Azoarcus sp. KH32C: one gene and its partner. The protein of the gene in region 1 interacts with the protein of each later gene in a pairwise test. Links are inferred from orthologs where the notes say so. Each region holds a gene or a part of one and is shown in the gene's direction. Other genes may lie near its edges. The genes, in order: leuS and ligA.

Region 1 (14,777 bases):
CCGAACCGACCGTGCCGATCACCGTTGCCCCCAGGGCTTTGGCCCACTGGCAGACGATCAGACCGACTCCACCTGCCGCGGCGTGGATCAGGATGGTGTCGCCCGGCTGTACGCGATAGGTTCGACGCAGCAGGTACTGCGCCGTCAGCCCCTGCAGCATCATCGCCGCGCCCTGATCGAAGGAAATCCCGTGCGGCAGCTTCACTAGCCGATCTGCGGGCATGTTGCGCACCTCGGCGTAAGCGCCGATCGGCCCGCCCGCATAGGCGACCCTGTCACCCGGGACGAGGTCCGTCACACCCTCCCCCACCGCGCTGACGACCCCGGCGCCTTCGAGGCCGATGCCCGAAGGCAAGGGAACCGGATACAAACCCGTGCGGTGATAGGTATCGATGAAGTTCAGCCCGATCGCATGATGCTCGACCTGCACCTCACCCGCCGCAGGCATCCCGACGTCGACCGACTCCCATTGCAGGACTTCTGGGCCGCCAACCTGGTGGAAGCGAATTGCATGCGGCATGCCGGTCTCCTCAAGATGGATGTGAGACCGTCATTGTAATGCGCCGGTTCAGCGCCGGAACAACCAGATGAGAAGACTGACGACGGCCGACACCAGCAGGCAGCTGGTGAGCGGAAAATGAAACTCGAAGCCGTCGCGCTCGATGTGGATATCGCCCGGCAAATGCCCGAGCGGCAGCCGGGACAGCCAGGGCCACGCGAGCCCCAGCGCGATCGATACGATGCCGAAAATGATCAGCAGATGCTGCATGATCGGATCTTCACGTGCGCAGGTTCCGCACGACAACCGCCGGACCCGAGGGCCCGGCGGCACTCAGCGTCGCACTCAGGCGGCGGAACCCGCTGCGAGGCGTTGCTCGTAGGCATCGACCACCGCCACGGCGGTGATATTGACCAGGCGGCGCACGGTCGCCGACGGGGTCAGGATGTGCACCGGCAGGCGCGCGCCCAGCAGCATCGGGCCGATCGACACGCCGTCGCTGTTGGCCATCTTCATCATGTTGAAGGAGATGTTGGCCGCGTCGAGGTTCGGCATCACGACGAGGTTCGCTTCGCCAATCAGCGTCGAGTCCGGATTCGCCTTGGCGCGGATCTCGGGCGACAGCGCCGAGTCACCGTGCATTTCGCCGTCGCATTCGAGGCCCGGCGCAATCTCGCGCAGGATCTCGGCTGCTTCGCGCATCTTGCGAGCCGAAGCCGAACGCGAGCTGCCGAAGTTGGAATGCGACACCAGCGCGACGCGCGGCTCGATGCCGAAGCGGCGCAGTTCCTCGGCCGCCATGCGGGCGATCTCGGCAACTTCCTCGGCGTTCGGGTTCTCGTTCAGGTACGGATCGGTGATCGCGATCGTGCGCTTCGGCAGCAGCAGCAGGCTCATCGATGCGAAGAGCTTGGCGCCCGGCTTCAGCCCGATGACGTCCTCGACCTGCTTGAAGTGGTAGTCGTAGGTGCCGAAGGTGCCGCAGACCAGCGCATCGGCATCGCCACGACGCAGCACCATGCAGCCGATCAGGGTCGTGTCGCGACGCATCTTGGCCTTCGCCAGTTCCGGCGTGACGCCATCACGGCACAGCATGCGATGGTATTCCTGCCACAGTTCCTTGTAGCGCGGATCCGACTCAGGGTTGATGATGTCGAAATCACGACCGGGCACGAGGTTCAGGCCGATCTTCTGGATGCGCATCTCGATGACGCTCGGACGGCCGATCAGGATCGGACGTGCGAGGCCTTCCTCGATGACAACACGGGCCGCGTGCAGCACGCGCTCATCTTCGCCTTCGGCGTACAGCACCCGCTTGGTTTCAGCGGGGATGCGCTTGGCCGCCGCAAACACCGGCTTCATGACGATGCCGGACTGGTAGACGAAGTCTGACAGGCTCGCGACATAGGCCGCCATATCTTCGATCGGCTGGGTCGCAACACCCGAATCCATCGCCGCCTGGGCCACGGCCGGCGCGATCTTCACAATCAGACGCGGATCGAAGGGCTTCGGGATGATGTAATCGGGGCCGAAGCGCAGCTCTGCACCACCGTAGGCCGACGCGACGATGTCGCTTTGCTCGGCCTGCGCCAGTTCCGCGATCGCCTTCACGCACGCAAGCTTCATCTCCTCATTGATCGTCGTCGCGCCGACGTCAAGCGCGCCGCGGAAGATGAACGGGAAGCAGAGCACGTTGTTGACCTGGTTCGGGTAATCCGAACGGCCAGTCGCGATGATGACATCCGGGCGAGCCTTCTTCGCGTCTTCCGGCAGGATTTCCGGATTCGGGTTCGCCAGCGCGAAGATCAGCGGATTGTCGGCCATCGTCGCGACCATCTCGGGCTTCAGCACGCCGGCCGTCGACAGGCCGAGGAACACGTCCGCACCGACCATCACGTCCGCCAGCGAGCGGCCTTCGGTCTTCTGCGCATAACGGGCCTTGTTGGCCTCCATATTCTCTTCGCGGCCGACGTAGATCACGCCCTTCGAATCGCAGACGTAGACGTTTTCACGCTTGAGGCCCAGGCCAACCATCAGGTCCAGGCAGGCGATGGCCGCCGCGCCGGCGCCCGAGCATACGAGCTTGACCTTCGCGATGTCCTTGCCGATGACCTTCAGGCCGTTGATCAGACCGGCCGACGAGATGATCGCCGTGCCGTGCTGGTCGTCGTGGAAGACGGGAATCGTCATGCGCTCGCGCAGCTTCTTCTCGATGTAGAAGCACTCGGGCGCCTTGATGTCCTCCAGATTCACGCCGCCGAGCGTGGGCTCGAGCGAGGCGATGATGTCGATCAGCTTGTCGGGGTCGTTTTCGGCGAGCTCGATGTCGAACACGTCGATACCGGCGAACTTCTTGAACAGGCAGCCCTTGCCTTCCATGACCGGCTTGGACGCGAGCGGGCCGATGTTGCCGAGACCCAGCACGGCGGTGCCGTTGGTCACGACGGCGACGAGGTTGCCGCGCGAAGTGTATTCACGCGCATTGCCCGGATCCTCGACGATCGCGTCGCAGGCGGCGGCGACACCCGGCGAATAGGCGAGCGCGAGGTCGCGCTGGTTGGTGAGGCTCTTGGTCGGAACGACCGAAATCTTGCCGCGCGTCGGCGAGCGGTGGTACTCAAGCGCCGCGGTGATGAAATCCTGATCCATGTTCTCCCTCTCGAATGGGCGAATTGTTGTGTGTAAGGTTCTGCAGGCGTTGTCACGAACCGCAGGACTGTAGGCCCCCGTCCGCAACTCGCCAATTGCGACCATCCACAGCTTTTAGGGGTATCGCTGCAGACACGCTGCAAGGATCGGCATACAGCATAAAGAGGGCTATTGCCCGGCTGGCGTTTACCTGTAACCAAGGCCGATCCGGCCGCCTTTGACGAAGCGCAAGTTTAGCTCAGGAAGCATCGCATCAGGGTAAACCCGAAACTTTCCCACGGTTACAAATTGCGATCTGCTGTTGCAATGACGCATGTCTAGCGAAATTTTTTGGCACAATCTCGCGGCACTCTCTTGAGGAAAGCAATGATGCGACGTGTGGTGTTCAATCAGAAGGGCGGGGTCGGAAAATCGACCATCACCTGCAACCTGGCGGCGATCAGTGCCCACCAGGGCATGCGGACGCTGGTGGTGGATCTCGATCCGCAGGGCAATTCGACGCAGTACCTGCTCGGCGAGTCGGGCAACGCCTTCGATGCAACGCTGGCCGATTTCTTCGATCAGACGCTCAACTTCAAGCTCAATCCGAAGAAGACCGGCGACTTCGTCGTCGCGAGCCCGTTCGAAGGGCTCGACGTGATGCCCTCGCACCCCGCGCTTGAAGATCTCCAGAGCAAGCTCGAATCGCGCTACAAGATCTACAAGCTGCGCGATGCGCTCGATGAACTGGCCGAGGACTACGACCTCGTTTACATCGACACCCCGCCGGCACTGAACTTCTACACCCGCTCCGCGCTGATCGCCGCGAATAGCTGCCTGATCCCCTTCGATTGCGATGAATTCTCGCGTCGTGCGCTGTATTCGCTGCTGGAAAACGTCGAGGAGATCAAGTCCGACCACAACCGCGCGCTCGCGGTCGAAGGCATCGTCGTCAACCAGTACCAGGCCCGGGCGGCACTCCCGCAGAAGGTCGTGCAGGAACTCGTCGACGAGGGCCTGCCGGTACTGACGCCCTACCTGTCGGCTTCGGTCAAGATCAAGGAATCGCACGAGCAGTCACGACCGATCATCCATCTCGACCCCAAGCACAAGCTGACGCAGGAGTTCGTCGCATTGCACGACGCCCTCGCCCGCAAGTACGGCGCCTGAAATGTCGGCGGCCAGTCGCTGCGGCCGCCGCGTAGAGCCCGGCTTACGCCGGCGTAAGCCGGGCCACTGCCAGCATCAACCACTTCATGCCGGCCGAGCCGAAGTTGATCTGAACGCGCGCATCGGAGCCGCTGCCTTCGGCGGCGACGATCACCCCTTGGCCGAACTTCGCGTGGGTGACCAACTGGCCGATGCGCAGTCCGCCCAGGTCCTGATTCCGCGCGGGCGCCGGCGCCGGTCGCGGCGAATAGCCACCGCGCGCCGGCTCCCCGCCCCCCCGCATCCCCATGCCGCGCGGACTCGGGGGCGACAGCCACTTCGTAAGCGCCTGCGGAATCTCCTCGAGAAAACGCGAACGCATGTTGTAACGCGTCTGGCCGTGCAACATCCGGCTCTGCGCGAATGACAGATACAGCCGCTGCCGCGCGCGCGTCACCGCGACGTACATCAGGCGCCGCTCCTCCTCCAGCCCCTCCGTTTCCATCGCGCTGTTTTCGTGCGGAAACAAGCCTTCCTCCAGCCCGGAAAGGAAGACGACGTCGAATTCCAGACCCTTCGACGCATGCACGGTCATCAACTGCACCGCTTCACTGCCCGGATCGGCCTGATGGTCGCCCGCCTCGAGCGACGCGTGCGCGAGAAAATCCGCCAGCAAGGCGTGCGACTGGGCCATCGCTTCCGCATCGGGACTCGCATCCGCGAGGAAATTCGCCGCCGCATTGATCAGTTCGTCGAGGTTCTCGAGCCGCTCCTGCCCCTCCTTTTCGCTGCGGTAGAAGTTGCGCAGCCCGCTCGCATCGAGCGCGTGATCGACCAGTTCGGGCAGCGGGAGATTCGCCGTATCCCGGCGCATATCCTCGACCAGACGGACGAACTGCGCGAGCACCGTGCCCGGCTTGCCGGTCAGATGCGGCACCGTCGCATACAGGCTCGTATTCCAGGTCCGCGCCGCGTCCTGCAGCGTCTCGAGCGAACGGGCACCGATGCCGCGCGTCGGGAAATTCACCACGCGGCTAAACGCCGTGTCGTCGTCGGGATTCGCAATCAGGCGCAGATAAGCGAGCGCGTGCTTGATCTCCTGGCGCTCGAAGAAGCGCAATCCGCCGTACACGCGATAAGCGATACCCGACGAAAAAAGCTGATGCTCCAGCACCCGGGATTGAGCATTGGAGCGATACAGCAAGGCGATGTCCGACCGGCTCGCGCCATCCCGCACCAGCGACTGGATTTCTTCGACGATCCAGCGCGCCTCGTCGCTGTCCGCGTAGGCTTCGAACACGCGGATCGGCTCGCCGGCGCCGCGCTCCGTCCACAAGTTCTTGCCCAGGCGGCCGGTGTTGTGCCGGATGATCGCGTTCGCCGCATCGAGAATATTGCCGTGCGAGCGATAGTTCTGCTCCAGGCGAATCACGCTGTCGACGCGGAACTCACGCTCGAAGTCGCGCATATTGCCGACTTCGGCACCGCGGAAGCGGTAGATCGACTGGTCGTCATCGCCCACGCAGAATAGGCAGGCCCCACCTTCCCGCCCCTCGTCAGCGAGCAGCTTCAGCCAGCGGTATTGCAGCCGGTTCGTGTCCTGGAACTCATCGACGAGGATGTGCCGGAATCGGCGCTGGTAGTGACGACGGATGGGCTCGTTGCGTTCGAGCAGCTCATAGCTGCGCAGCAACAACTCCGCAAAATCCACAACAGACTCGCGCTGGCACTGCGCCTCATACTCGATGTAAAGCTCCACGCGGCGGCGCGTGTAATCGTCCCAGGCCTGAACGGCATGCGGACGCAAACCGGCTTCCTTCTGGGCGTTGATGAAGTGCTGCAGCTCACGCGGCGGAAATTTCTCGTCGTCGACGTTGAGAGTCTTCAGCAGACGCTTGATCGCGGCCAGCTGATCGCCGGAATCCAAGATCTGGAACAGTTGAGGCAATCCGGCGTCGCGGTGATGTGTCCGCAACAACCGGTTGCACAGGCCATGAAAGGTACCGATCCACATTCCGCGCGCGGTATGACCGAAGTTCAGCGGCAGCATCGCCGACAGGCGCGCCAGCAACTCCTTGGCGGCCTTGTTCGTGAAGGTGACCGCCAACACCCCCTGTGGATCGACCTGCCCCGTCTGGACCAGCCAAGCGATCCGCGTCGTCAGCACGCGGGTCTTCCCCGAACCGGCGCCCGCAAGAATCAGTGCATGACGCGGGGGGAGAGTGACGGCCTGGAGTTGTTCGGCGTTCAGATTGGCAAGCAGATCGGACATGCGTTTTTTCCTCTAGAGGCCGAGATTCTAACCGGCACGGGCATCAAGACTGGCATCTCCACCACTGTTGCGGCGCTGCAACACGACCCTTGAAGTTGTCTGACCATTGGACTAATTTCCAATTGTGCAAAGCAACACAGGTTTGAGCGGGATCAAGGCAGGCCACGGTTTGAGGCTTCAAAATCCGCTCCGCTCGACATGACGCACTGCAATAACCGCGCGCACCACCGGCCCAAAAAGCGGATCCGTGCGGCGCAAGATACGGCCGAAAATGGTCGATTGGAGAAGCAAATGATGAAGACCCCAAAGCTGCTGCCCTGGTATGCCCGCAAGGCAGGCGTATCGATCGAACGTGCCACGGTCCTGTGGCACAAGGCCGTACGTGAGGCAACGGCTGAAACCGGCTGGGTTGGCACCTCCGAATACTGGGGCGAAGCGATGAACTCCTTCCTCCGCCTCCTCGAAGAAGAGCGCGACAGCTTCTGCGCTCCGCACGTGACACCCTTCGTGCGCACCCAAAACCGTATCTGGCGCCTGCCGCTGACCGCGATGGAAGACATGTTCGCCGCCTTTTCGGCGAACTGGCAGCGCCACGACGGCACGTCGCGCAAAGCGGCCTGAGCCGTCATCCCGAATTCGCGCCCTCCGGCGCACCCATCTTCCTCCCTCTCCCTCAGTGGAGATTCAAGCATCCGGCGCAAGTCCGGGTGCTTTTTTTTGCCCGCATTCCCCGTCGACCCGTAGCGCGTCGCGCACGAGCCGGCAGGGCTTCGCGCTATACTTGCGCGTTTTCCACGCCTTTAGCCCCTCCCATGCAGGACAAATACACCCCCGCGACGGTAGAAGCCGCTGCCCAACAGCACTGGGAAAGCACCCAGGCGTTCCGTGTCACCGAGGACGCGAACAAGCCCAAGTACTACTGCCTGAGCATGTTCCCCTACCCCTCGGGCAAGCTGCACATGGGCCACGTGCGCAACTACACCATCGGTGACGTGCTCGCCCGCTATCACCGCATGCGCGGCTACAACGTCCTGCAACCCATGGGCTGGGACGCGTTCGGCATGCCGGCGGAAAACGCCGCGATCCAGAACAACGTGCCGCCGGCGAAGTGGACCTACGCCAACATCGACTACATGAAGGGCCAGCTGAAGCGCCTGGGCTTCGCGATCGACTGGTCGCGCGAGCTCGCGACCTGCAAGCCCGACTACTACCGCTGGGAACAGTGGCTCTTTACGCGCCTGTACAAGAAAGGCCTGGTCTACAAGCGCCTCGGCACCGTCAACTGGGACCCGGTCGACGAGACCGTGCTTGCCAACGAGCAGGTCATCGATGGCCGCGGCTGGCGCAGCGGCGCTGTGGTCGAAAAACGCGAAATACCGATGTACTACATGAAGATCACCGCCTACGCGGATGAGCTTCTCGACGCGCTTGACGGCCTGCCGGGCTGGCCTGAGCAGGTCAAGCTGATGCAGAAGAACTGGATCGGCCGCTCCGAAGGCGTCGAAATCCATTTCCCCTACGACCTGTCGACGGTCGGCAGCTCAGGCGTGCTGAAGGTCTTCACGACCCGCGCCGACACCCTGCTGGGCGCGACCTACGTCGCCGTCGCGGCCGAGCATCCGCTTGCGCTGCAAGCCGCGAAGAACAATCCGGAACTCGCCGCCTTCGTCGACGAATGCCGCCACGGCGGTATCGCCGAAGCCGATCTTGCGACGATCGAGAAGAAGGGCATGCCGACCGGCCTGCGCGTCGTGCATCCGATCACCGGCGAATATCTCCCGGTGTGGGTCGCCAACTACGTGCTGATGGGCTACGGCGAAGGTGCGGTGATGGCCGTCCCCGCCCACGACGAACGCGACTTCGCCTTCGCAACCAAGTACCAACTGCCGATCCAGATGGTCGTGCGCTCGACCCGCGACGCTTATTCGGAAACCGCCGCCCCGTGGCAGGACGCCTACGCTGAACCCGGTCGCCTCGTGAATTCGCGCAAGTACGACGGCCTGCACTTTCAGGACGCCGTCGATGCGATCTCGGCCGACCTGCAGGCCACCGGCCTCGGCATGAAGCGCACCCAGTACCGCCTGCGCGATTGGGGCATCTCGCGCCAGCGCTACTGGGGTTGCCCGATCCCGATGATCCACTGCGACGACTGCGGCGACGTCCCCGTGCCGGACGAGCAACTGCCGGTCGTGCTGCCCGAGAACGTCGAAGTCACCGGCCGCGGTTCGCCGCTGGCCAAGATGCCCGAGTTCTACCAGTGCTCCTGCCCGAGCTGTGGCAAGCCGGCACGGCGCGAAACCGACACGATGGACACCTTCGTCGAGTCGTCCTGGTACTTCCTGCGCTACGCCTGCACCGACAATGCCACTGCGATGGTCGATTCGCGCGTCAATTACTGGGCGCCGGTCGACCAGTACATCGGCGGCATCGAACATGCGATCCTGCACCTCCTCTACTCGCGCTTTTTCACCCGTGCGATGCGCGACGAAGGCATGGTCAACGTCTCCGAGCCCTTCACCAACCTGCTGACGCAGGGCATGGTGGTCGCCGACACCTACTACCGCGAAGCCGACAACGGCAAGAAGGATTGGATCAACCCGGCCGACGTCCAGGTCGAGCGTGATGACAAGGGCCGTCCCGTCGGCGCGAAGCTCACTGCCGACGGCCAGCCCGTCGTCATCGGCGGCACCGAAAAGATGTCGAAGTCGAAGAACAACGGCGTCGACCCACAGGCGCTCGTCGAGCGTTACGGCGCCGACACGGCCCGCCTCTTCATCATCTTCGCCGCACCGCCCGATCAACAGCTCGAATGGTCGGATTCCGGCGTCGAAGGCGCGTACCGCTTCCTGCGCCGCGTGTGGTCCTTCGGCCACGCTTTCGCAACCGAATACAAGGCGGCTCTGCCCGCCAGCCGCAGCCTGGCTTCCGCCAAGCTGCCGGAAAGCCTGGCCGCCGTGCGTCGCGAAATCCACACCTGTCTCAAGCAGGCCAACTACGACTTCGGCAAGCATCAGTTCAACACCGTCGTTTCGGCGGCGATGAAGATCCTCAACGCCCTCGAAAAGGCCGCGCGCGACGATGCCGCGGCCCACGCGGAAGTTGTCGAAGAGGGTCTGTCGATCCTGCTGCGCCTGCTCGCACCGATCACGCCACACGTCGCGCATGCGCTATGGAGCGAGTGTGGTTTCGCCGGCGACCTGCTGCAGGCCGCCTGGCCGGAGCCGTCGGAGAGCGCGCTCAAGCAGGACGAGATCGAACTCGTCGTGCAGGTGAACGGCAAGCTCCGCGGCAGCGTGAAGGTCGCCGCCGACGCGCCGACCTCGCAGATCGAAGCCCTCGCGCTGGCCTCGGAAGCCGCCGTGAAATTCATGGAAGGCAAGCCGCCGCGCAAGGTCGTGGTCGTGCCGGGCCGGCTCGTCAATATCGTCGTCTGAGGAAGCTCCGGATGTCCCACAGCCGTTCGCGTCGCCGCACGCTCGCTGCACTCGCCGCCCTCGCGACAGCCGGAGCGCTCTCCGGCTGCGGCTTCCAGCTGCGCGGCCCACGGCCGCTGGCGTTTTCGAGCATCTACTTAGGTGTAAGCACCCAGAGTGACCTGGGTGCGGCGTTGCGGCGCCGGATTCGCGCCAGCGGCAGCACCAGCGTCGAAGACGATCCGGCAAGAGCCGACGTGCGTCTCGAAATCCTGCGCAACGAACGCCACCGCGACATCCTGACGCTGACCGGCGCCGGCAAGGTCCGCGAGTATGAACTGACCTACTCGATCGCCTTCCGGCTCGTCGACCGCTCCGGCGCGGAGCGAATTGCCCCAACGGTCATCACCGCGAAACGCGAATACAATTTCGACGACTCGCAGGTGCTGGCGAAGGAACAGGAAGAGGCGCTGCTATACAACGACATGCAGGGCGACCTGGTCGAGCAGTTGGTGCGGCGCCTGGCCGCCGTCAAGTCGTGATCCTGCGCCCGGACCAGCTGCCAGGAATCCTCGAGAAACCGCTCGCCCCGCTCTACCTGCTGCATGGCAACGAGCCGCTCCTGGTGCTCGAAGCCGCGGACCTCATACGTGCCGCGGCTCGTCGCCAGGGTTACACGGAGCGGGAAACGCTGGTTGTCGGACAAGGCTTCAAGTGGGATGCACTGAATGCCGCCGCCGGCAATTTTTCGCTGTTCGGCGGTTCGAAGCTAATCGACCTCCGCATCCCCAACGGAAAACCCGGACGGGACGGCGGCGACGCGCTGCAACGCCACGCACGCAACGCGACCGACGGCGTCGTCACACTGATCACACTACCGGAACTCGACTGGGCGGCCCGCAAGGCGGCTTGGTTCACGGCGCTATCCGAAGCCGGGATTGCAGTCGAACTCAATGCCCCTGAACGCGAACGCTTGCCGGAATGGATCGGCGCACGACTCGCGCGTCAGAAGCAGAGCGCGGCGCCCGAAGCGCTCGCCTTCATCGCCGATCACGTCGAAGGCAACCTGCTCGCCGCACACCAGGAAATTCTCAAACTCGGACTGTTGCACGAGGAAGGCAGGCTGAGCCTTGAGGACGTGCAGGACGCGGTGCTGAACGTCGCGCGCTACGACATCGACAAACTCCGTCACGCCGTCCTCGAGGGGGACCCGTCGCGCTGCGTTCGACTGCTCGAAGGCCTACAAGGCGAAGGCGCCGCGCCGCCACTGGTGCTGTGGGCGCTCGCCAACGAAATCCGCACCCTCGCCTCACTCAGCACAGGTGTCGCGGCCGGCCAACAACTGACAGCGCTGATGAAGGCGGAGCGGATCTTCGACGAACGGCGCCGCCAGGCCATCCAGCGCGCGCTGCCGCGACTTCAGCCTGCGGCCCTGCGCGCGGCCCTGCTGCACGCGGCAAAGATCGATCGCATCATCAAAGGACTTACCGCCGGCGACGTCTGGGACGAGTTCCAGCAACTCGCCTTGCGCCTCTCGCGACGCTGACCGCTGCCGTAGCGACGCGTCACAGCTTCGCGCCATCCCTTCCGCACTGCCCACTGGCCGCGAAGGCACGTTCGATGTTTTAATCGTCTTTTGATTCGCAACACCGAACGCTCATGGATATCCAGGAATACATGCAGACCTTGGGCCGCCAGGCCCGCGCCGCGTCGCGCCAACTGGCGGCGGCATCGACCGCCGACAAGAACCGCGCGTTGCTCGCGATGGCTGCTGCGATCCGCGAGCGCAGCGCCGAACTTCTGGCCGCCAACGCCCGCGACCTCGAAGAAGCCCGTGCTGCCGGACTCGAACCGGCGATGATCGACCGCCTGACCCTCAGCGCGACGGGCATCGAAGCGATGGCCGCCGGCCTCGAACAGATCGCCGCCCTGCCCGATCCGGTCGGCGAAATCACGGACGTCAAGCGCCGTCCATCCGGCATCGAAGTCGGCAAGATGCGCGTACCGCTCGGCGTCATCGGCATCATCTACGAGGCCCGCCCGAACGTGACGGCCGATGCGGCAGCGCTCTGCCTCAAGTCCGGCAACGCCGCGATCCTGCGCGGAGGCAAGGAAGCCCTGCACTGCAACCAGGCGATCGCGGCCTGCGTCCGGAGCGGCCTCGCAGCCGCGGGCCTGCCCGAAGCCGCCGTGCAGGTCGTGGACACCACCGACCGCGCCGCCGTCGGCCATCTGATCACGATGCCCGAGTACGTTGACGTGATCGTCCCGCGTGGCGGCAAGGGCCTGATCGAACGCATCTCGCGCGAAGCGCGCGTGCCGGTCATCAAGCACCTGGACGGCAACTGCCACGTCTACGTCGAAACCCAGGCCGATCCGGACAAGATCACTCCGATCGTCGAAAACGCCAAGACACAACGCTACGGCACCTGCAATACCGCCGAGTCGCTCTTGATCGACCGTGCCGTCGCCAAACGCTTCCTGCCCGAGATCGGACGCATGCTGGCGGCCAAGCACGTCGAAATGCGCTGCTGCCCGGAATCGCTCGCGATTCTGCGCGAAGCGGGAGTCGATGCCGATCGCCTCGTCGCCGCCACGGAGCAGGACTGGCATGAGGAATACCTCGCCCCGATCATCGCCGTCAAAGTCGTCGCCGGCATCGACGAGGCGATTTCGCACATCAATGCCTACAGTTCGGGTCACACGGAAGCCATCATCACCGAGAATCACTCCCGCGCGATGCGCTTCCTGCGCGAAGTCGATTCGGCCTCGGTCATGGTCAACGCCTCGACCCGCTTCGCCGACGGCTTCGAATACGGTCTCGGAGCCGAAATCGGCATCTCGACCGACAAGATCCATGCGCGCGGCCCGGTCGGCCTAGAAGGGCTGACGAGCCAGAAGTGGATCGTGTTCGGCAATGGCGAAGTGCGGCGCTGAACGCACGACCAACCGGGGGACAAGATGGGGATCCTGAACGGCCTGCGGCGATCGGTCGCACTCCTTTTCCTGGTTTTCTGGGCCTGCGGCGCGCAAGCGACCACCGACGTGGCGGGCATCGGTTTCGACGACGCGACAACCGTCGCAGGCCAATCGCTCGCCCTGAACGGCGCAGGACTTCGGACCCGAATGGTCTTCAAGGTCTATGCGATCGGCCTTTATCTGCCGCAACGCGCCGGCAACCTTGCCGCAATCCTCTCTGCGCCTGGAGCGAAACGAATCCGCCTCGTGACGCTGCGCGATCTGGATGCCGAGCAGTTCGTCGGGGGCTTGCTGGAAGGCCTGAAGAAGAACCATACGCCGCAAGAATTGGCTTCGCTCCAGCCCTCGATCGACGCATTCCGCAATATCATGCTGTCGCTGAAGGAGACCCCAAAAGGCACCCAGGTCCTGCTCGACTCGATTCCCGGCAGCGGCACGCGGCTGACTGTCGGCGGCACGCGTCGCGGCGACGACATCCCCAACGAAGGCTTCTATCCGGCCCTGCTCCGCATCTGGCTCGGCGAACACCCCGCCGACGACGAACTCAAGCAAGCCCTATTGGGCAAGGGCAGCTGAGGCTCGCTTGATCGCCACCCGCCGTCCACCTTCGATGACCGAATTCGCCGCAGTCATCGAATTGCCCTTCGGACATTTCGGCATTCGCACCGCCGAGGACCGCGTGCAGGAACTCGTCTTTCTTCCGCCCGACGCGACCCCCAAGTCTCCCGACAATCTTCTGGCCGAGCGCGCCGCGCATCAAATCGCGCTCTGGATCGAAGATCCGGACCGCCCCTTCGACCTGCCGCTCGTCGAACGCGGCACGGCTTTCCAGCGCCGCGTATGGGCGGCCATCACAGCAATCCCGCGAGGCCGACAGCGCCGTTACGGCAGCATCGCCGCGGAACTCGGCAGCGCCGCACGCGCCGTCGGGCAGGCCTGCGGCGCCAATCCCTTTCCGCTGGTGGTTCCCTGCCACCGTGTCGTCGCCGCAGGAAGCCTCGGCGGCTTCGCGAACGCCACGGACGGCTACCTCATCAGCGCGAAACGCTGGCTGCTCGAATTCGAAGCACGGTCGTGAGCAGCACGGAAAGCCGACTTCCGGCCGAGACCCTTGCCGAGCTCGATGCCTTCAACGACGCAATGTGGCTCGAGCACGGCCTGTCGAAGAACACACTCGCGAGCTACCGCAGCGATCTCGCGCTATTTGCGCATTGGCTGCAGCGCCGCGGCGGCACCCTTAGCCAAGCCGACGCCGCCGACCTGATGGCCTATCTGGCCGAATTCAGTCTTGCCGCCCGTCCCACCAGCCAGCGACGACTCCTATCGTCATGGCGCCGTTATTTTCATTATCTCCTCGCTCAAGGGCGCATCGACACCGATCCCACCGCTCTGCTGGATCCACCGATGCGCACCGAGCGTTTCCCGAAAACCCTGACCGAAAGACAAGTTGAAAGCCTCCTCGCGGCTCCCGACCTCGACACCCCGACCGGCCTGCGCGACCGCAGCATGATCGAGGTCATGTACGCCAGCGGATTGCGCGTATCGGAACTCGTCGAACTCAAGATCTTTTCGGTCAGCATCAACGACGGACTGGTCAGGATAATGGGAAAAGGAAACAAGGAGCGGCTCGTCCCGCTCGGAGAAGAGGCGGTCGACTGGCTTCGACGCTATATTCAGGAAGCGCGTCCGATATTGCTTGCTCGCCGCAGTTGCGACGAAGTCTTCGTCACGCGGCGAGGCTCCGGCATGAGCCGCCAGATGTTCTGGCGCATCATCAAACAATACGCGCTCGTCGCCGGGATTCCCACGGACCGCATTTCGCCCCATACCTTGCGCC
Region 2 (14,646 bases), 1.8 Mb from region 1 along the record:
CTGGAGCGGTTTTCGAAGGCGTCGTCGATGATCTTTTGCAGTTCTTGCATGGGGAATTTCCGATTGTTCAGAGAGTTTGGCAGAAGGCTGCGATCCGTTCGGCAGCCTCCAGGCATTCGGACGTTTCGGCCACCAGGGCGATCCGTACGAAACCGGCGCCCGGATTGACGCCGTTGGCCTCCCGGGCAAGGAAACTGCCGGGCAGGACGGTCACATTATATGCAGCCTGCAGGCGGCGGGCGAACTCGGTGTCCGAGATCGGCGTCTGCGCCCACAGGTAGAAAGCCGCGTCCGGACGCTCGACCTTCAGGTGACGTGCGATGATCGGCGTGACGCGGTCGAATTTGTCGCGGTACAGGCGGCGGTTTTCGATGACGTGCGCTTCGTCGTTCCAGGCGGCGGTCGAGGCGGCCTGCACCGACGGGCTCATCGCGCAGCCGTGATAGGTGCGGTAGAGCAGGAAGGATTTCATGATCGCTGCATCGCCGGCGACGAAGCCGGTGCGCATGCCGGGCACGTTGGAGCGCTTCGAGAGACTGGAGAACACGACGATGTTGCGGAAATCGGTCCGCCCGCACTTGTGGGCGGCTTCGAGCGCGCCGATCGGCGGCGCGTCTTCGTCGAAGTAGATTTCGGAGTAGCACTCGTCGGCGGCGATCACGAAACCGTAGCGGTCGGAGAGCGCGAAGAGCTTTTCCCACTCGGCTTGCCCGAGCACGTGGCCGGTCGGGTTGCCGGGCGAGCAGACGAAGATCAGCTGCACGTCGCGCCACACGCTTTCGGGCACGGCGTCGAAATCCGAGCCGAAGCGGTTTTCCGCGAGATTGTTGATGAACACCGGTTCGGCGCCGGCGAGCAGGGCCGCGCCTTCGTAGATCTGATAGAACGGGTTCGGGCTCAGCACTTTTGCGCCGGGGCGGCTGCCGTCGACAACACACTGGGTGAATGCGAACAGCGCTTCGCGGGAACCATTGACAGGCAGGACCTGGGTCGCTGCGTCGATGGCGGGAAGTCTGTAGCGGCGTTCGAGCCAGCGCGCGATCGAGGTACGCATCGCCTCGCTACCCTGGGTCGTCGGATAGTTCGCGAGCCCGCCGAGGTTGTCGATCAAGGCCTGCGTGATGAAGGCCGGCGTGGCGTGCTGCGGTTCGCCGATCGAAAGGCGGATCGGTTTGAGCTCCGCCGGCGGTGTGATGCCGGCGAACAGCGCGCGCAGTTTCTCGAAGGGGTAAGGCTGGAGGCGGGCGAGGTTGGGATTCACGTTCTATCGGCTCTGCAGCAAGGTAAAGGCGTCAAGCGGGCGATGGTATCATGTTGAGCTTTGACTGGCCGCGCAGGGGCGGCAGTCGCGCTTCGTTGGCATTTCACCGGTCCAGTCCTTCGCTCTGACGTGCGTCTTTCCAAGCTAAAACTCGCCGGTTTCAAGACCTTTGTCGATCCCACCACAGTGCAGACACCAGGAAACTTGGTGGGCGTGGTGGGTCCGAACGGCTGCGGCAAATCCAATATCATCGATGCGGTTCGCTGGGTGCTCGGCGAGAGCCGGGCCAGCGCTTTGCGCGGCGAATCGATGCAGGATGTTATCTTCAACGGTTCGACGACCCGAAAGCCGGTTTCGCGCGCGAGCGTCGAACTGGTTTTCGACAACTCCGAAGGCAAGGCGGCCGGGCAGTGGTCGCGTTACGCGGAAATTTCGGTCAAGCGGGTGCTCGACCGCAGTGGGGAGTCGACCTATTTCCTGAACAACGTCCAGGTCCGCCGCAAGGACGTGATCGACCTCTTCCTCGGCACCGGGCTCGGGCCGCGCGCGTATGCGATCATCGAGCAGGGGATGATCTCGCGCATCATCGAGGCGCGGCCGGAAGAGATTCGCGGCTTTCTCGAGGAGGCGGCCGGGGTCACGAAGTACCGCGAGCGCCGGCGGGAGACGGAAGGGCGGCTCGCCGATGCGCGGGACAACCTGGCGCGCCTCGACGACATCCGTATCGAGCTCGGCGAGCGGATCGGGCACCTGGAGGTGCAGGCCGAGATCGCAGCGCGCTACCGCGATCTGAACGCGGCGCACATCCAGCGCCAGCAGCTGCTGTGGATGCTCAAGCGCAAGGAGGCGCGCGCCGAACAGGCCCGGCTCGAAGGCGAACTGAACACGCTGTCCGCGAAGATGGAGTCGGACAGTGCGCGGTTGCAGGCGCTGGAGACGGCCGTCGAGACCGCGCGGACGGCGCATTTTGATGCGTCGGAGTCCGTGCACGTCGCGCAGACGGATCTGTTTGCCGTCTCTGCCGAAGTGACGCGCCTGGAGGCCGAATTGCGGCATCTGGACGACGCTCGCAAGCGTCTCGAAGCGCGTATCGCGCAGCTCGTGACCGACGAAGGGCACTGGCAGGCGCGCCGCGAAGCCTCGCTGGGCGAGCGGGATCGCTGGGGCGGGCTGAAGGACAATGCCGCGATGCGCATGGAGCAGGCTGAGGCACGGCACGCGGAGATCGCCGACCGTGTCCCCGACGCCGAGTCCGCGCGCCAGGCGGCGGACGCCACGGTAGCCATGGCGCGTCGCGAACTGTCGCAGACCGAGCAGCAGCTTCGTGTCGAGGAGGCGAATCGCGCGAGCGCGGTGCGGGCGCTGGATGCCTTGAGTCAGCGGCGCGGGCGTCTCAGCGCCGAGACCGGGAGCATTGAAGGGCCCGACGAGGCGGCGGTCGCGCAGCAGGAAGCCCGGCTCGAGTTGCTGCAGGACCAGCACGAGGCGCAGCAGCGCGAGCTCGCCGAAATCCAGCAGCGCCAGCCCGAGGCGCAGGCTGCGTTGAAGGCCGCGGTCGAGCACGAACGTCAGATGCAGCGGCGCCTGACCGAGTTGCGGGCGCGCCGCGATGCCCTCGTGCAGCTTCAGAACCGCGTCCAGTCGCAGGGGCAGCTCGGCGACTGGCTGAAGCGCCACAAGCTCGCGGAGCTACCGCCCTTGTGGCGCGAGCTGCGGGTTGAGCCGGGTTGGGAAACGGCCGTGGAGGCGGTGCTGCGGGAACGGCTGGCCGCACTGACGGGTGAGGTCGCGCAGGCTGCGCGTGCGATGTTCGACGAGCCTCCGCCGGGTTCTCTGGCGGTCGTTTTCGCCGGGTCGCCGTCCTCTGCCGCGCCGCGCGTCCTGGATGGCGCATGCGCGCTGCTCGACAAGGTCGGTGTCGGCGATGCGCGGTTCGCGGGCATCGTCGCCGACTGGCTCGACAGCTGCATGGCGGTCGACTCGCTGGTGGCGTGGATCGATCGCAGGGACGAGATCCCGGCCGGTGTCGTGCTCGTCGCGCCCTCGGGACAAATTCTCACGCGACATGTGCTTGTGCACTACGCGCCCGACAGCCGCACGCACGGCGTGATGGAGCGTCAGCGCGAGATCGATATGCTGGTGGAGAGCTTCGCCGCTCTGGAGGAAGAGGCCGGCTTCGCTCATGACACGATGCTGGGCGCCGAGTCCGTGGCGGCTGAGCTGCAGGAACGTGGCAACGCGCTGCGGCGCGAGTTACAGAATGCACAGCAGGAGGTCCATCGGGAACAGGTCGAGCTTCTCAAGCTGACCCAGGCGCGTCAGCGTGCCGAAGAGCGACGCGACCAGCTTGCGCGCGATCTCGAGGATCTCGTGCATCTCGAAAGTACCGAGCGCGAGCATCTGGCGCGGGCCGAGATGGAGCTGGCGCGTGCCGCCGAGCTCGCGGATCTTCAGCGCGAGCGCCTCGACGGCGCGACCGAAGTCCTTGCCGAGCGCGACAACGTGCTGCGCGAGGTGCGGGCGCTGGAGCAGGCGACGGCGCGCGAATTGCAGGAGGCGCGGTTTTCGGAGCGCGAATGCGCCGGGAAGCTGGATGACGTTGCCCGCAACCTGCAGCTGGCCGGCGAGCAGCTCGAACGCGTTGCGGCCGAACTGCTTGCTCGCCGGCACGAACTGGAGGCGACCGACAGCGGGCGCAGCAACGACGCGCTGCAGGAAGCGCTCGCGCTGAGGGAAAGACGCGAGGCCGCGCTGGCTGCACGCCGCGATGCGCTCGAAGCGGCCGCGGCATCCTTGCGCCAGACCGAGGAGATGCGGCTGCGCACCGAACAGGAGGCCGCGCCTGCCCGCGCGCGAGTCGCGGAACTGCGCCTTGCCGTGCAGGCGGCCGAGCTCGCCGGCGCGCAATTCCAGGAGCGTCTCACTGAAGCCCAGGCCGACGAGACGGCGCTGGAGCCGCTGCTGACCGCAGACCTGCGCGAAACATCGCTGGTGCGCGAAGTCGCGCGCCTGGCCCGTGAAATTGCCGATCTCGGGCAGGTCAATCTCGCGGCGCTGGACGAGTTGCGCAGCGCGCAGGAGCGCAAAGGCTATCTGGACGTCCAGTACGACGACCTCATGGAGGCGATCGAAACCCTGGAGGATGCGATCCGCAAGATAGACCGTGAAACACGTGAACAGCTGCAGGAGACCTACAATACCGTCTCGCAGCATTTCGGCACGCTGTTTCCGCAGCTGTTCGGCGGCGGTCAGGCCCGGCTGGTGCTCACTGGCGACGAGATCCTGGATGCGGGCATCCAGATCGTCGCGCAGCCCCCGGGCAAGAAGAATACGTCGATCCACCTGCTTTCGGGCGGCGAGAAGGCATTGACGGCGATTGCGCTGGTGTTTTCGATGTTCCAGCTCAATCCCGCGCCGTTCTGCATGCTTGACGAGGTGGATGCCCCACTGGACGATACGAACACGGAACGGTATGGTCAGATGGTGAAGCGTATGTCATTGCAGACGCAGTTCATCTTCATCAGCCACAGCAAGATCACGATGGGGATTGCGCAGCAGCTGGTTGGTGTGACGATGCAGGAGCAAGGTGTCTCCCGCGTAGTGGAAGTGGATATCGAAGAGGCGCTGCGACTGGCCGAGCCGGCAGCAGCCTGACAACGGGAATCGAGATGGATAGCGAATTGCAGATTGGACTGGCCGCCCTGGGGGTGGCAGCGGTCGTCAGTATCGTCGGCTACAACAAGTGGCAGGAGCGCAAGCATCGGCGCGAGGCCGAGCTCGCATTCAAGTCGGAACATCGTGACGTGCTGCTCGAGCCGAACGAAGGCGGAGCGTCCGCCGACGAGCGTCTTGAGCCCTCCGTGGTGCGCGGGGAACGGTCGGGGCATGCGGCCGTGCGAGATCCCGGCTTGCGCAAGGCGACCCCGAGGCCGCCCGAGCAGGTCGATTCGCGCGTCGATTGCATCATCCGCATCGAATCGATCGAACCGCTGGAGGCTCCGCGGCTGTGGGCGGCGCAGAGCGAGCAACTCATGGGTATCTCGAAGCCCGTGCGCTGGTACGGGTTCGACGATGCGCAGAACGTGTGGCGCGAACTCAATGCGCACAGCGCCGGTGCCTATCATTGGTTCTGTGCGGCGATGCAGATGGTCGATCGGCGCGGGCCGATCAGCGAGTCGGACCTGATGCATTTTTCGGGCGGCGTGCAGCGTGTTGCCGAGGCGTTCTTCGCCGTGCCGGCGGAAGTCCCATCGAGCGGCGAAACGCTGCGCAATGCGGCTGAGCTCGACCGTTTCTGTGCCGGCGTCGATGTGCAGATCGGCATCAACATCGTGAGCAGCGGACAGCCCTTCGCCGGTACGAAGATCCGGGCGCTGGCCGAATCGAACGGGCTCGTCATCGGCAACGACGGCGCTTTCCATGCCTGCGACGAGGATGGCAACACGCTGTTCACGCTCAGCAACATGGAGGCGAACATCTTTGCCGCCGACACGATGCGCAACATCGCGACGCACGGCATGACACTGTTGATCGATGTGCCGCGCGTTCCGAACGGTGTTTTCGCCTTCGAGCGGATGATGCGGCAGGCGTCGCAGATGGCGGACGCGCTGCAAGGGGTCGTTGTCGATGACAACCGCTCGCCGCTGGGGCCCGAGGCGGCCAACATGATCCGCAACCAGATTCAGCACTTCCAGGCTCAGATGGCGAGCGGCAGCATGGCGGCGGGCGGGCAGCTGGCGATGCGGCTGTTTTCCGACTGATGTTTGCTTCGTCTGAAGCGTTCGAGCGCGCCGCACAGTTGCGGCGCGAGCTCGAAGCGCACAACTACGCCTATTATGTTCTCGATGCGCCGACCGTTCCGGACGCCGAATATGACCGGCTGTTCCGTGAGCTGGAGGCCCTCGAAGCCAAGTATCCGGAGCTTGCGACCCCCGATTCGCCGACCCGTCGCGTCGGCGGAGCGCCGATGCCCGAGCTCAGGCCGGTCCGCCACAAGGTGCCGATGCTGTCGATCCGCACCGAGACCGACACCAGCAATGGCGGCATCGTCGCGTTCGACACGCGCGTGCGTAACGCACTCGGGCTGGGCGAGACCGATCCGGCCGTGGAGTACGCCGGCGAGCTGAAGTTCGACGGGCTGGCGATCAGTCTGCGCTACGAGGATGGGGTCCTGGTCAGCGGCGCGACGCGCGGCGACGGGGAGACCGGCGAGGACGTGACGCACAACGTGCGCACGATCCGGCAGATTCCGCTCCGTCTCAAAGGCGATGCGCCGGCCGTGATCGAGGTGCGGGGCGAGATTTACATGCGGCGCGACGAGTTCGACAAGCTGAATGCGCGTCAGCTCGCGGCGGGCGAGAAGGTCTTCGTCAATCCGCGCAACGCCGCGGCCGGCGCCGTGCGTCAGCTCGATCCGCGAATCGCTGCAAAGCGGCCCTTGTCCTTTTTCGCGTACGGCCTGGGCGAAGTCGGCGACTGGAAGATGCCAGGGACGCACGCCGGCTTGCTGGATGCGCTCGCGGCATTCGGTTTCCCGGTGTGCGAGCTCCGCGTCCTCGCCCAGGGCGTCGAAGGACTCAAGGCATTTCACGATCGCATCGCCGCATTGCGCGACAGCCTGCCTTACGACATCGATGGCGTCGTCTACAAGGTCAATCGTTTCGATCTGCAGCGCGAGCTCGGTTTTGTCACGCGCGAGCCGCGTTGGGCCGTTGCGCACAAGTATCCGGCTCAGGAAGAAATCACTGAGCTACTCGGCATCGAAGTGCAGGTTGGGCGAACTGGTGCGCTGACGCCGGTCGCACGGTTGAAGCCGGTCTTCGTCGGCGGCGTCACCGTGACCAACGCGACGCTGCACAACGAGGAGGAAATCCAGCGCAAGGGGATCCTGATCGGTGACCATGTCATCGTGCGGCGGGCCGGAGACGTTATACCGCAGGTCGTCGCTGCGATTGTCGAGCGGCGGACGGGAATGGAGCGGGCCTTCGTGATGCCGACGAGCTGTCCGGTGTGCGGATCCCACGTCGACAAGGCGGAGGACGAGGCGGTGGCGCGCTGCACGGGGGGGCTTTTCTGCCCGGCGCAGCGCAAGCAGGCGCTGCTGCACTTTGCCGGGCGACGCGCGATGGACATCGAGGGGCTGGGCGACAAGCTGGTCGATCAGCTGGTCGAGGCGGGCATCGTCAAGACGCCGGCGGACCTCTACAAGCTGGGCGTGCTGGCGCTGGCGAACCTGCAGCGGATGGCCGAGAAGTCGGCGGCGAACCTCCTTGCGGCGATCGAGAAGAGCCGGCATACGACACTCGCGCGCTTCATCTTCGCGCTCGGCATCCGCAATGTCGGCGAGGCGACGGCGAAGGATTTGGCGCGGCATTTCGGTTCGCTCGATCGGGTGATGGACGCAAGCGTCGAGCAGTTGCTGGAAGTGCCGGACGTGGGGCCGATCGTCGCAGAGAGCATCGCGGCGTTCTTTGCCGAGGCGCACAACCGCGAAGTCATCGAGCAGTTGCGGGCGGCGGGCGTGACGTGGGAAGAAGGCGCCCCGGCGGCGCGAGTGGCGGGAGGGCTCAGCGGCAAGGTGTTCGTGCTGACTGGAACGCTGCCGACGATGAGCCGCGAGGACGCGAAAGCCCTGATCGAGGCGCGGGGCGGCAAGGTGAGCGGTTCGGTGTCGAAGAAGACGGATTATGTAGTCGCAGGTGCGGAAGCCGGGTCGAAACTGGCCAAGGCGCAGGAACTGGGTGTGGCGATCCTGGATGAAGCAGGGTTGCTGCAACTCATTGAAGCAGAATGAAACCATGGCACGGACCAAACGCCGGCCTGAATCGTTATTCGAGGAACGGGAGAATCAAGAAATGAAGAAAGTCACGAAGGCCGTATTCCCTGTAGCAGGTATGGGAACGCGCTTCCTGCCGGCGACGAAGGCGAGCCCGAAGGAAATGCTGCCGATCGTGGACAAGCCGTTGATCCAGTACGCGGTGGAAGAAGCTGTCGATGCGGGGATCACCGACCTGATTTTCATCACGGGCCGGACCAAGCGTTCGATCGAGGACCACTTCGACAAGGCCTATGAGCTGGAAACCGAACTGGCCGCTCGCGGCAAGAAGGAACTCCTGGACATCGTCAAGAAGACGGTGCCGAAGGGTGTGAACTGCGTCTACATCCGCCAGTCCGAGGCGCTCGGCCTGGGTCACGCGGTGCTGTGCGCGGCGCCCGTGGTCGGCGATGAAGCCTTTGCCGTCATCCTTGCGGACGACCTGCTCGACAACCATGGCGCGCCGGCAGTGATGGAACAGATGGTGGGCGTGTATAACTACAACCGTTGCTCGGTGCTCGGCACAATGAACGTGCCGCGCGAGGATACCCGTCAGTACGGCATCGTCAGCACCGAAACCCAGACCGGCGACGTGCAGCGCGTGACCGGCATCATCGAGAAGCCGAAGCCCGAGGATGCGCCGACGACCCAGGCCGTGGTCGGCCGCTATATCCTGACGCCGCACATCTTTGACCACCTGCGCTCGATCAAGCCGGGCGCGGGCGGCGAACTGCAACTCACCGACGCGATCGCTTCGCTGATGAAGGAAGAGGCGGTGCTTGCCTACCAGTTCAAGGGCGTGCGCTACGACTGCGGTTCGAAGCTCGGCTACCTGAAGGCGACCGTGGAACTTGCGTTGCGCCACCCGGAGGTGCGTGAAGAGTTCGCGGCCTACCTCGCCAATCGCGGCTGAGGATAGCAGTCCGTACGGCCGCCGTTTCCGGTGGCCGAAAACAAAAAGGCGCTGCCGTGGCAGCGCCTTTTTCATACGCGGGAGGTGCGCGAAGCTTAGATCGCCTCGGCCTTCGCGGCGCGCTTACGCTCGTTTTCGGTCAGGTAACGCTTGCGCAGGCGGATCGACTTCGGCGTGATCTCGACGAGCTCATCGTCGGCGATGAATTCGATCGCCGATTCGAGCGTGAGCTGGATCGCCGGTATCAGGCGCACCGCTTCGTCGGTGCCGGAGGCGCGGACGTTGGTGAGCTGTTTGCCCTTGATCGGGTTCACGACGAGGTCGTTGTCACGCGAGTGGATGCCGATGATCATGCCTTCGTACACCGGGTCGTTATGCGTGACGAACATGCGGCCGCGGTCCTGCAGCTTCCACAGCGCGTACGCGACGGCCTGGCCATCGTCCTGCGAGATCAGCACGCCGTTGCGGCGTTCGCCCATCGCGCCGGCGAGCGGGCCGTAATCGTCGAACACGTGGCTGGCGAGACCGGTGCCGCGGGTCAGCGTCAGAAATTCGCCCTGGAAGCCGATCAGCCCACGGGCCGGGATGCGGTATTCGAGACGGGTGCGGCCCTTGCCGTCGGACTGCATGTCCTGCAGTTCGCCGCGGCGGCGGCCGAGTTCTTCCATCACGCCGCCCTGATGCTCTTCCTCGACGTCGACGGTGAGCATTTCGTAAGGTTCGCACTTCACGCCATCGATGTCACGGAAGACGACGCGGGGACGGCCGACGGCCATCTCGAAGCCTTCGCGACGCATGTTTTCGAGCAGGATCGTGAGGTGCAGTTCGCCGCGGCCCGAGACTTCGAAGACGTCGGAGTCGTTGGTGTAGTTCACGCGCAGCGCGACGTTCTTGAGGAGTTCCTTTTCGAGGCGCTCGCGGATCTGGCGGCTGGTGACGAACTTGCCTTCGCGGCCGGCGAGCGGCGAGGAGTTGACCATGAAGTTCATCGTCAGCGTCGGTTCATCGACGGCGATGGGCTTCATGCCTTCGAGGCCGTCCGGGTCGCAGATCGTGACGCCGATGTTGACCTGGTCGATGCCCGAGACCAGCACGATGTCGCCCGCTTCGGCCGATTCGGCCTGGCTGCGCTCGAGGCCCTTGAAGGTCAGCACCTGGCCGATCTTGGCCTTACCGCGGTTTTCGTCGCCGTACATTACGACGACTTCCTGGTTCGGGCGGATACGGCCGCGCTTGATGCGCCCGATGCCGAGCTGGCCGATGTAGGTCGAGTAGTCGAGCGAGCAGACCTGCAGTTGCAGCGGCCCCTCGGAGTCGACTTCCGGTTGCGGCACGTGTTCGAGGATCGCTTCGTACAGCGGCTTCATGTCGGTGCCGGGGGTGGCGGCGTCGAGCATCGCGAAGCCGTTGAGCGCCGAGGCGTAGACGACCGGGAAGTCGAGCTGCTCTTCGGTGGCGCCGAGCTTGTCGAAGAGGTCGAAGGTCTGGTTGATGACCCAGTCCGGACGGCTGCCCGGGCGGTCGATCTTGTTGATCACGACGATCGGCTTGAGGCCGAGGGCCAGTGCCTTGCGGGTGACGAAGCGGGTCTGCGGCATCGGGCCTTCGACCGCGTCGACGAGCAACAGCACGCCGTCGACCATCGACAGCACGCGCTCGACCTCGCCGCCGAAGTCGGCGTGTCCCGGGGTGTCGACGATGTTGATGTGGGTCTCGCCGTACTGGATTGCACAGTTCTTGGCGAGAATGGTGATGCCGCGCTCCTTTTCAAGATCGTTGGAGTCCATCACCCGCTCGGAAACCTGCTGGTTTTCGCGGAAGGTGCCGGATTGGCGCAGGAGCTGGTCGACGAGGGTGGTTTTACCGTGGTCGACGTGGGCGATGATGGCGATGTTGCGGATTGCGCGGGACATGTTGGTCCAGAAGTCTTTGAAAAACCATATATTCTAGCACGTGGCGCCGCGTTGCAGCATCGATCTGAAGTCCTAATTCATTGAGCCGGCGCTTTGGGCCCGGGGACGGGGCATGCCGTTTTCGGCTGCATGCTAGAATTGGCGCCGGATCTAAAGGAGACTGGCTTCATGCTCGCAATCATCGGCGGTAGCGGATTGACACAACTTTCGACGCTGGAAATCAGTCGTCGCGAGGTCGTTCGGACCCCTTACGGCGAACCTTCCGGCGCAGTGACCTTCGGTGCGCTCGCGGACCGACCGGTGGTGTTTCTTGCGCGTCACGGCTACGGACACACGATCCCGCCGCATCAGGTGAACTACCGGGCCAACATCTGGGCGCTGAAGCATGTCAAGGCCACGGCGATCGTGTCGGTGGCGTCGGTCGGCGGCATCCGCGAGGATTTCGGGCCCGGAGCACTCGTCGTGCCGAACCAGATCATCGATTACACCTGGGGCCGTCGCAGCACCTTCTTCGAGGGACCGGAAGAACCGGTTCATCACATCGACTTCACGCATCCGTACGACGAGCCGCTGCGCCAGCGCATTCTGGAAGCATCTGCGGGTATTGGCGAGCCGATGTACGACGGCGGGGTCTATGCAGCGACGCAAGGCCCCCGCCTCGAGACTGCTGCCGAGGTGAATCGGCTGGAGCGCGACGGCGCGGAACTCGTCGGCATGACGGGCATGCCCGAAGCTTCGCTCGCGCGGGAACTGGGTGTGCCCTATGCCGCGATCAATGTGGTCGCGAACTACGCGGCCGGGCGCGGCGCCAGCGAAACAGGCATCCAGTTCAGCACCATCGAAGTGGTGCTGCACGAAGCCATGATGCGCGTGCGCCGCGTGCTCGAGGAAGTCTGCCGGCGCTCTTGAGCCCCCGGTGTGCACGCGCTGCGGCGCGCGCCGCTCACCAGCGGAAGATCATCGATGCTTGTCCGTGGGCCGGAACCTGGGCGGTGCGGACTTGCTCCTTGCCGTCGGCGCTGACCGTGACTCGGTAATTGCCTTGGGGTAGTCGCGCGAGCAGGACCGGGCCATCGGCGGTGGCTTCGAGCACGGTCTTCCCGGCCGGCTTCGCGACGACGACCTTTACATTGCCCAGATAATCGCCGCTGCGTTCGGCGAAGAGGAGCTTGAGGTTGTAGTCGCGTCCGATGCGATTGATCTGGTCGCGTTCTTCCAGTCCGACGCCACCCGTGACGAAGGAGATTCCTTCGTAGGTCTGCGTGGGCAGGGGGCCTTCATCGGCGCGTGCGGTCTGTATCGGCAGCGCGACGGCGAGAATGAGCAGCGAAGCTGCGGTGCGCAAGATCTGCATGTCCATACTCCTTTTGCGATGTACCTTCAAATCACGACAAGTGACTCTTCTGGTAGGTTCCGACGAGTTCCGCCTGTGTGAGGATGTGTCCCTGCATCGCCTGTTCGAGCGCGGACTTCGTCGGATGGTGCAGATCCGGCAGCATGCGGTCCAGCGCGTACAGCTTGTGGAAGTAGCGGTGGCGGCCGATCGGCGGGCACGGGCCGCCGTAGCCGGTGCGCTTCCAGTCGTTGAGCCCTTCGAGCGCCGCGGCCGGGAGCTGGGCCGCGGACACCGCCTCGGGCAGCCCGGTGCCGGATGGCGACAGGTTGTAGAGCACCCAGTGGACCCAGGTCATCTTCGGCGCGGCGGGATCGGGGGCGTCGGGGTCGTCGACGATGAGCACCAGGCTCTGCGTGCCGGCGGGAGCGCCTTCCCACGAAAAGGGCGGGGAGACATTGCGGCCTTCGCAGGTGTAGGTCGAGGGGATCGCCGCCTGATGGACGAAGGCGGACGAGGTGATCTTCAGGGTCATTGGAGCTCTCCGGAATTCGGGGGTGGGAAGGGGGCGCCGAACTCGCGATCGACGCTGTCGGCGAGCGCCCGCAGCGCGTCGGCGACGACGACCGGATAGGCGGTCGGCGTGTCGAGCGCGCGCAGATCGTCCGGCAGCGATGTGAACTGGGCGCGGGCGTGCTCGCGCAGGGCGGCGAGCGGCAGATGGGCGGCGAGGCGCATTCCTCCGGTCATAACCGGGGCGAGCAAGGGTTCGCCGATTGCCGTATCGCTGACGACGGTGAGTACGTCGCCGGCGAAACGGCCATCCGCGTCGAGGCTGCGGTACACCTGCTTGCGGCCCGGCCATGTGGCCTTGCCTTCGGAGCGCTTGCGGCGCGCATGTCCGGCGTATTCCTGGAGCTTGTAGGCGCAGTCGAGATAAGGGTAGTCAGCCGAGGTGTTCATTCGGGTGCCGACGCCGAAGCCGTCGATCGGGGCGCGGGTCGAGACGAGCTCGCGCACGGCGTGTTCGTCCAGATTGCCGCTGACGAAGATGCGTAACGAGGCGAGGCCTGCGTCGTCGAGGATGGCGCGGACGCGCCGCGCGTGCTCGGCGAGGTCGCCGCTGTCGATGCGCACGGCCTGGATCGTGATGCCTTCGGGCGCAAGCGCGCGGGCCAGCTGCACCACCTTGTGCGCTGCGGCCTCGGTGTCGTAGGTGTCGATCAGCATCGTGTTCGCCGCCGGCTGCGAGCGTGCGAAGTCTTCGAAGGCGTCGGTTTCGTCATCATGGGCCTGGATGAAGGAGTGGGCCATCGTGCCGTAGAGCGGAATGTCCCATTTCATCCCGGCGAGCACGGTCGCGGTGCCGTCGAAACCTGCGAGGTGGCTTGCCCGGGCCGAGAGAAGCCCGGCCTCGGCGCCGTGGGCGCGGCGCAGGCCGAAATCGACGAGGAGGCGGCCCTGTGCGGCGAGACTGCAGCGGGCCGCCTTGGAGGCGACCATGGTCTGGAACTGCAGCAGGTTGATGATACGCGTCTCGACGAGTTGGGCCTGGGGGAGTGGCGCGGTGATGCGGAGGATAGGCTCGTCGGCGAAGAAGACCGTGCCTTCGCACATTGCGTCGACGTCGCCGGTGAAGCGCAGCGAGGCCAGCCAGTCGACGAAGTCCGGCCTGAAGCGCCCACAGGCTCGCAGCCATTCGAGTTCTTCCGACGAGAAGTGCAGGTCCTCGAGGTAGTCGAGCACCTGTTCGAGGCCGGCGGCGACGAGGAAGTTACGCTGCGGCGGGAGCTTGCGCACGAAGAATTCGAAGGACGCGCTGTGTGTCATGCCGCGCTCGTGGTAACACTGCAGCATCGTGAGCTGGTACAGGTCGGTGAGTAGTGCGTGCTCGGGACCATGCGATGCCATGTCAGTCGGCCACCTGGGTGCTGCTGATGAGGGTGGCACCGAGTTCTTGCATCTCCTTGATCGCGCGCTCGCCGTCGCCCGGTCGAACATCGACGGCGCGGATGGCGTCGGCCAGCAGTAGTACCTCGTAGCCCTTGGCGAGCGCGTCGCGCACGGTGTTGAGCACGCAGTAGTCGGTCGCGAGTCCGGCAACGAAGAGTCGTTGGGCACCTGGGGCGCGGAGTTGGTAATGGAGCTCCGTTCCGCCGAAGCCGGAATAGGCATCCTCGTCCGTCGTCGTCGCCTTGGATACGATGGCCGTGTCGTGGGGCAGGGCGAGGTTGGCGGGAAAGGCGGCGCCTTGGGTGCCGGCGATGCAGTGCGGCGGCCATGGGCCTCCCTGCTCGCGAAAGGAGCAGTGTTCGGCGGGGTGCCAGTCGCGGGTCGCGAATATCGGCAGGCTGCGGCGCGAGAAGCTTAGGATTAGTCGGTTCAGCGGCGGGATGATCTCGTCGCCGTGGG

The links.
Region 2: the proteins of leuS (region 1) and ligA interact in binary tests that used the Escherichia coli proteins (3 or more experiments, as listed by UniProt). The link is inferred for Azoarcus sp. KH32C from one-to-one orthologs.

Annotation. Positions count from the first base shown.
Region 1 is NC_020516.1:1,394,177-1,408,953, reverse strand. What follows is about bases 7,052-10,182. They hold leuS (leucine--tRNA ligase), read left to right. Parts: upstream 7,052-7,360; coding sequence 7,361-9,982; downstream 9,983-10,182. Other genes in these bases: lptE (LPS assembly lipoprotein LptE), read left to right, coding at 9,994-10,182; AZKH_RS06275 (hypothetical protein), read left to right, coding at 7,052-7,169. In the rest of the region: AZKH_RS06300 (quinone oxidoreductase), read right to left, coding at 1-520; AZKH_RS06295 (DUF2905 domain-containing protein), read right to left, coding at 569-769; AZKH_RS06290 (NADP-dependent malic enzyme), read right to left, coding at 845-3,148; AZKH_RS06285 (ParA family protein), read left to right, coding at 3,518-4,297; AZKH_RS06280 (UvrD-helicase domain-containing protein), read right to left, coding at 4,341-6,548; more of AZKH_RS06275, read left to right, coding at 6,840-7,051; more of lptE, read left to right, coding at 10,183-10,503; holA (DNA polymerase III subunit delta), read left to right, coding at 10,500-11,507; AZKH_RS06255 (glutamate-5-semialdehyde dehydrogenase), read left to right, coding at 11,621-12,898; AZKH_RS06250 (chalcone isomerase family protein), read left to right, coding at 12,923-13,516; AZKH_RS27610 (methylated-DNA--[protein]-cysteine S-methyltransferase), read left to right, coding at 13,551-14,018; site-specific tyrosine recombinase XerD, read left to right, coding at 14,015-14,777.
Region 2 is NC_020516.1:3,157,520-3,172,165, reverse strand. The notes cover bases 5,538-8,537. They hold ligA (NAD-dependent DNA ligase LigA), read left to right. Parts: upstream 5,538-6,020; coding sequence 6,021-8,054; downstream 8,055-8,537. Other genes in these bases: galU (UTP--glucose-1-phosphate uridylyltransferase GalU), read left to right, coding at 8,116-8,537; AZKH_RS13855 (cell division protein ZipA C-terminal FtsZ-binding domain-containing protein), read left to right, coding at 5,538-6,021. Outside these bases: dapD (2,3,4,5-tetrahydropyridine-2,6-dicarboxylate N-succinyltransferase), read right to left, coding at 1-50; dapC (succinyldiaminopimelate transaminase), read right to left, coding at 68-1,261; chromosome segregation protein SMC, read left to right, coding at 1,391-4,915; more of AZKH_RS13855, read left to right, coding at 4,930-5,537; more of galU, read left to right, coding at 8,538-8,988; translational GTPase TypA, read right to left, coding at 9,084-10,901; AZKH_RS13835 (S-methyl-5'-thioinosine phosphorylase), read left to right, coding at 11,070-11,810; AZKH_RS13830 (carboxypeptidase-like regulatory domain-containing protein), read right to left, coding at 11,845-12,255; AZKH_RS13825 (YbhB/YbcL family Raf kinase inhibitor-like protein), read right to left, coding at 12,287-12,769; AZKH_RS13820 (nicotinate phosphoribosyltransferase), read right to left, coding at 12,766-14,145; AZKH_RS13815 (nicotinamidase), read right to left, coding at 14,147-14,646. UniProt on the Escherichia coli protein: DNA ligase that catalyzes the formation of phosphodiester linkages between 5'-phosphoryl and 3'-hydroxyl groups in double-stranded DNA using NAD as a coenzyme and as the energy source for the reaction.